DNA from 2 places in the Brevundimonas sp. SGAir0440 genome. Region 2 is predicted to be linked to the other one. Evidence: predicted binding sites of a transcription regulator. Region 2 holds the regulator's gene; the other holds the start of a gene.

Region 1 (3,410 bases), 310 kb from region 2:
GTCGGGAGCCGCAGCGCCGCCCGACTTCTTGGGGGCGTCGGCGACGGCGGCTTCCGTCGTGATCAGGATGCCGGCCACCGAAGCGGCGTCTTGCAGAGCCGTGCGGACGACCTTGGCGGGGTCGATGACGCCCATCTGCACCAGATCGCCGTACTCTTCGGTCTGGGCGTTGAAGCCGAACGAGGACTGGTCGTTTTCCAGCACCTTGCCGACGACGATCGAGCCTTCGACGCCTGCGTTTTCCGAGATCTGACGGATCGGAGCCTGCAGGGCGCGACGGATGATGGCGATGCCGGCGTTCTGGTCGGCATTGTCGCCCTTGACGTCGGCCAAGATCTTGGAGGCCTTCAGCAGGGCGATGCCGCCGCCCGGAACGATGCCTTCGTCAGCTGCGGCGCGCGTGGCGTTCAGGGCGTCGTCGACGCGGTCCTTCTTTTCCTTCACTTCGACTTCGGTCGAACCGCCGACGCGCAGGACTGCAACGCCGCCGGCCAGCTTGGCCAGACGTTCCTGCAGCTTTTCCTTGTCGTAGTCCGAGGTCGTGTCTTCGATCTGGCGCTTGATCTGGGCCACGCGGGCTTCGATCTCGTCCTTGCCGCCGACGCCTTCGACGATGGTGGTGTCGTCCTTGGTGATCGAGACCTTCTTGGCCTTGCCGAGCATGTCGAGCGTGACGCTCTCAAGCTTGATGCCCAGGTCTTCCGAGATGACCTGGCCGCCCGTCAGGATGGCGATGTCTTCCAGCATGGCCTTACGGCGGTCGCCGAAGCCCGGAGCCTTGACGGCGGCGACGCGCAGGCCGCCGCGCAGCTTGTTGACGACCAGGGTCGCCAGGGCTTCGCCTTCGATGTCCTCGGCGATAATCAGCAGCGGACGGCCCGACTGCACCACGGCTTCCAGGATCGGCAGCATGGCTTGCAGCGAGGTCAGCTTCTTCTCGAACAGCAGGATGAGCGGCTCTTCGAGTTGGGCCTCCATCTTGTCGGCGTTGGTGATGAAGTAGGGCGACAGGTAGCCGCGGTCGAACTGCATGCCTTCGACGACGTCGACGGTGGTGTCGGCGGTCTTGGCTTCCTCGACGGTGATAACGCCCTCGTTGCCGACCTTGGCCATCGCCTGGGCGATCAGCTCACCGATTTCCGAGTCGCCGTTGGCCGAGATGGTGCCGACCTGGGCGATTTCGGAGTTGTTGGAGACCGGCTTGGAGTTGGTCTTGATCTCTTCCAGCACCAGGCCGACGGCCTTGTCGATGCCGCGCTTCAGATCCATCGGGTTCATGCCGGCGGCGACGGCCTTGAGGCCCTCTTGCACGATGGCCTGAGCCAGAACGGTTGCGGTGGTGGTGCCGTCGCCCGCCTTGTCGTTCGTCTTCGAAGCGACTTCGCGGATCATCTGGGCGCCCATGTTCTCGAAGGCGTCTTCCAGCTCGATCTCTTTGGCGACCGAGACGCCGTCCTTGGTCGAGCGCGGGGCGCCGAAGGACTTCTGGATCACGACGTTGCGGCCCTTGGGACCCAAGGTCACCTTGACGGCGTTGGCGAGGACGTTGACGCCGCGCAGCATCTTGTCGCGCGCGTCGGTGTTAAACTGTACGATTTTAGCAGCCATGCGGGCAGCTCCTATCTATATGGATTGATTGAAGAACGTCGGACGTCGGGTGCTTAGGACAGCACGCCCAGGACGTCGGATTCCTTCATGATGATCAGGTCTTCTCCGTCGATCTTCACTTCCGTGCCCGACCACTTGCCGAACAGGATGCGGTCGCCGGCTTTCAGCTCCAGAGCATTGACCTTGCCTTGGTCGTCACGGGCGCCAGGGCCGACGGAGACGACTTCGCCTTCCTGCGGCTTTTCCTTGGCGGTGTCGGGGATGATGATGCCACCCTTGGTCTTGGATTCTTCTTCAACGCGCTTGACCAGCACGCGGTCGCCGAGCGGACGGAACGCCATCGGACTTCTCCCTCTAGAACCCCCGGATCGGGGCGTTTTTGAAACGGTGTGCGGCGCTCTCGCGATCGCCGTTTTGGCAGCCGACCAGCGAGAGTGCTAACGCGGGCGGGAGTTAGGCAGAGGCGCTGGCATCGTCAAGCGGCGCGGCTCGATCTCCGCGCGAATTCTCTGTGACAAATGAACCGAAAATGAATGCCGACCTCCGGGGTCGTTCAAACTGGGAGCGATAGAACAGCTCCAACGCTGGATGCCTTCCCGCCCCGGAAATGCAGATCGGCGAGGAAAGAAGGAGACCAAGATGTCCAAGCTGCTGAAGATCACTGCGGTCGCCGCCGCCCCCGTCGTGGCCCTGAGCCTGATGGCCGCTCCGGCATCCGCCCAATCGCGCGATCGCGACAACACCGGCCGTAACGCCCTGATCGGCGCTGCGGTGGGCGGTCTGGCCGGCGCCATCTATGGCAACGGCGACGGCAGCTATATCGCAGGCGGCGCGCTTGCCGGTGCGGCGCTGGGCGCGGTGGCCTCCAACCGAGGATCGGGCTGCGAATATTATCGCGGCGGCCGCTGCTACCGTAACCAGGGCCACTGGGAGCGCGAGCACGGCATCGACCGCAGCCGCTCGGGCTATGACTACCGCTACGACGGCCGCCGTTACGACTCGCGCTATGACCGCCGCGACTACCGCAATGATCGCGACTACCGCTATGACCGCCGCTGGTAAGCGTTCGACAGTCTAGGTGATCGGCAGGGCCCGTCCGGCAAGGACGGGCCCTTTTCGCGTCAGCCCATCAACCGCGTCATCAGGGCCGCCGTGGACGGATCCAGGTCCGCCGAGGGGCCGCCCGCGTCCACGTCCTTCAGGATCGCCTTGGCCAGGACCTTGCCCAGTTCGACACCCCATTGGTCGAAGCTGTTGATGTCCCAGATCACGCCCTCGACGAAGGTCTTGTGCTCATACAGGGCCAGCAGCGCGCCCAGGGCCTCGGGCGTCAGCCGCTCCATGACGATGGCCGTCGACGGACGGTTGCCGGTGAAGGTGCGGTGGGACGCTAGGCGCGTCGCCTCTTCCTCCGACAGACCCTGAGCCAGACCTTCAGCCCTGGCCGCCTCGGTCGTCTTGCCCAGCATCAGGGCCTGCCCCTGGGCCAGGGCATTGGACCAGAGCGGCGATTCCGGCGCATCCGCATGCGTCCTGGCGACAATCACGAACTCCGCCGGCACGACCTCCGGCCCCTGGTGGATTTGCTGGAAGAAGGCGTGCTGCCCGTTGGTGCCCGGCTCGCCGAAGACGACGGGACAGGTCTGGCGCGTCACCGGTGTGCCGTCGCGGTGCACCCGCTTGCCGTTCGACTCCATCTCCAGCTGCTGCAGGAAGGACGGCAGGCGACGCAGGGCGTGGGCGTAGGGGGCGACGGTACGGGCGGGCCGGTTCAGGCCGTCGACGTTGAACACCTGGGCCAG
Region 2 (3,410 bases):
GTCTCTTCCTTCTCCGCAACCGCCGGCTTGGCGGGCGCGGCAGGCGGCGGAGCGTCCGGCGTCAATGGAACCGCGTCGATGACGTCGCTGCGTGCCGCCATGTCTCCGGACGCAGGCTGATCGGCTGGATCAGCGCGCTGACATCCAGCCATCAACAGAACGCAGGCGGCCATTGAAAGCCAGGGGGATCGACGCATCGACTTGTCTCCGGTCAGGACTGACCGAACGAGGATGCCCGTCCGAGCCCCGAGGTGAAACCCCCTTATCGCTTCACCGCCGCCAAGGCCGCCTTCTGCAGGGCGAACAGTTCGGTGCAGCCGGTCTCGGCCAGCGAGAAGAGCCGGTCGAACTCGGCGCGCGAGAAGCCGCGCTTCTCGCCGGTGGCCTGGACTTCGACGATCTGGCCCGAGCCGGTCAGGACGAAGTTTGAATCCGCCTCGGCCTCGGAGTCTTCTTCGTAATCCAGGTCCAGCACCGGCACGCCGTCGCAGACGCCGCACGACACGGCCGCCACCTGGTCCGTGATCGGGTCGGCCTTCAACACACCCTCGTCGCGCAGATAGTTCAGCGCCAGGCTCATGGCGACCCAGGCGCCGGTGATCGACGCCGTGCGCGTGCCGCCGTCGGCCTGGATGACGTCGCAGTCGATCAGCACCTGACGTTCGCCGAGCGCCTTCAGGTCCACCACGGCGCGCAGGGAGCGGCCGATCAATCGCTGGATCTCTTGCGTGCGGCCCGACTGTTTGCCGGCGGCGGCTTCACGACGCCCGCGCGTGTGGGTGGCGCGGGGCAGCATGCCATATTCGGCGGTTACCCATCCCTGACCCGAGTTGCGCATCCAGCCCGGCACCTTGTCCTCGATCGAGGCGGTCACCAGCACCTTGGTGTTGCCGAAACTGATCAGGCACGAGCCCTCGGCATAGCGGTTGACGCCGGTCTCGATGGTCACGGGACGCAGTTGATCGTCGGTGCGTTGCGAATGGCGCATGGGCGGGATCCTTGGAAGTCTGACCTTGGAAGCTGTGGCGGCGGTGCTTATCCTGAAACCGTGAGCCTGTATGCCCCGAAAAACCCGCCGTTCGACGCCGGCCCATCCCCGAATCTGGCCCTCGCGGGTCTGGCGGGGCTGGATGCGCGGGCACGCGACATCTTCCGTCGCATCGTGGAATCCTATTTGGAGACCGGCGAGCCGGTCGGGTCGCGGACCCTGTCGCTGGGCGGCGTCGCCCTGTCGCCCGCCTCGATCCGCAACACCATGCAGGATCTGACCCTTGCGGGCCTCTTGGCCGCGCCACACACCTCGGCCGGGCGGATCCCGACCCACGCGGGCCTGCGCCTGTTCGTGGACGGCCTGCTGGAAGTCGGCGACCTGACCAAGGAAGAACGGCGTGAGATCGACGGGCGGCTGGCGGGGCGCGGTCGGAACTTCGAGGCGGCGCTGGATGAAGCCTCGAACCTGCTGTCGGGCCTGGCCGGCGGCGCAGGCGTTGTCTCCAGCCCGGTGCGCGATTCCGGCGTCAAACATGTCGAGTTCGTGGCCCTGGGCGGCGATCAGGCCCTGGCGGTCATCGTCGCTGATGACGGCACGGTCGAGAACCGCATCATGACCCTGTCGGCCGGCGTCACGCCGTCGACCCTGGTCGAGGCCTCCAACTTCCTGAACGCCCGCCTGCGCGGCCGACCGTTCGCCGACGCCCGGCGCGAGATGACGCAAGAGCTGGAAATCGCGCGACGCGAACTGGACCAGACCGCCGCCCGCCTGGTCGAGGACGGATTCGCCGCCTGGTCCGGCGGCGCCGACCGGGAGCGCGCCCTGATCGTCCGCGGTCGCGCCAACCTGCTTCAAGACCGGGAAGGCCTGGCCGATCTGGAGCGGGTCCGCGTCTTGTTCGATGATCTGGAGCAGAAGGAACAGCTGATCGGCCTGCTGGACGGCGTCGATGCGGCCCAAGGCGTACGCATTTTCATCGGCGCCGAGACACGGTTGTTTTCACTTTCGGGTTCCGCCGTGATCGCGGCGCCCTATATGAGCGGCCGACAGCGGGTTCTGGGCGCCATCGGCGTCATAGGCCCCGCAAGACTGAACTACGCCCGTGTCATTCCGTTGGTGGACTATACCGCCCGGGTGCTGGGCCGGATGCTGGACGGGAACGACAAGTGAGCGACAAGCCCCTTAACGACGAACTGAACGCCGTGGACGCCGACATGGCCGAAACCAATGCCGAACACGGGCTGGACGCCCATCCGTCCGACGATCTGGCGCCGCTGGACGCCGTGATCGCGGAGCGTGACGAGTGGAAGGACCGCGCCCTACGCGTCGCCGCCGAGATGGAGAATCTGAAGCGCCGTTCGGAGACGCAGCAGAACGACGCGCGCGCCTTCGCGATCCAGCGCTTCGCCAAGGACCTGCTGGGCGTCGCCGACAATCTTGAACGCGCCCTGATGGCTGCGCCCAAGGACGCCGAGGGCGCAACGGCCGGTCTGGTGACCGGGCTGGAACTGACGCAAAAGGCCTTGCTGCAAGCCTTCGACGCCAACGGCCTGAAGCGCGTCGCGCCGGAGGCGGGCGAGGCCTTCAACCCGCATCTGCATCAGGCGATGATGGAACAGCCGTCCGAGACCGTGCCCGGCGGGTCGGTGATCCAGACCATGCAGTCCGGTTTCGAACTGTTCGGCCGCACCGTCCGCCCCGCCATGGTGGTCGTCGCCGCCAAGGGATCCGGCGCCCAGGCTCCGAACCCCTATGGCGCCGCCCCCGCCGCCGACGGTCAGGCCTTCGACGGCAAGGCCTGATCCGCAGTCTTCAGGCGGCGTCGGTCAGAACTGACGCCGCCAGGCTCCGATCAAGGCGAACTCCGGCGGCGCGTCTGCGACATGGCGCGGCTCGCGGCTGGCGACCGCTTGCAGCGTCATGCTGGACCCATCCCACAGCCGACGTTCGCCACCGAGGATGAAGTCGATCTGGCGGCCGCTGGGCGTCGCCGAGAAGCTGCGGCGCGAATAGGTCAGCGGATCGAAATATTCAACCGGAACATCCGCCAGCATGGCCGAGAAGGTTCCGCGCTCGATCCTGAGCGGTTGAGCCAGGGTGAAGCTGATCCGGTCGCAGATCATCGAACAGCCCGTCAACAAGCCCAGCCGCCAGTTCGAACTGATCGCCGCCTGATCCATCGACAGGAACCGGCCCTCGATCCGGGTCGACCCCATCCCCGCCTCGCCGATCAGGCGCAGGCCCGGCCGCAGGGTCCAGTCGCCGCCAAGCGCATAGAAGCTGGTCCGTGACGGCAGGGCGAAGTCGGACCCGCCCGGCAGGAAGGCGCCCAAGGGCCCGAGACGCTCATCCAAGGCGCCCACGCTGAACGACAGACCGCCGTCCGCTCCGCGCCATCCAATCGCCGCGCGACTATAGG

The links. The regulator HrcA, encoded in region 2, represses chaperone genes, less so after heat shock. The targets are predictions, from matches to a motif close to GTTAGCANTCNNNNNNNNNGANTGCTAAC.
Region 1: the regulator HrcA is predicted to act here: its motif matches at 2,022-2,050, upstream of groES (co-chaperone GroES).

The regions. Positions count from the first base shown of each region.
Region 1 covers NZ_CP039435.1:149,099-152,508, forward strand. Annotated here, with positions in the region: gene groL (chaperonin GroEL) at 1-1,608, opposite strand, end outside; gene groES (co-chaperone GroES) at 1,662-1,949, opposite strand; gene E7T10_RS00745 (hypothetical protein) at 2,248-2,670, shown strand; gene pgi (glucose-6-phosphate isomerase) at 2,730-3,410, opposite strand, start outside.
Region 2 covers NZ_CP039435.1:462,523-465,932, reverse strand. Annotated here, with positions in the region: gene E7T10_RS02205 (hypothetical protein) at 1-101, opposite strand, end outside; gene rph (ribonuclease PH) at 263-988, opposite strand; gene hrcA (heat-inducible transcriptional repressor HrcA) at 1,103-2,161, shown strand; gene grpE (nucleotide exchange factor GrpE) at 2,206-2,793, shown strand; gene E7T10_RS02185 (S8 family peptidase) at 2,818-3,410, opposite strand, start outside.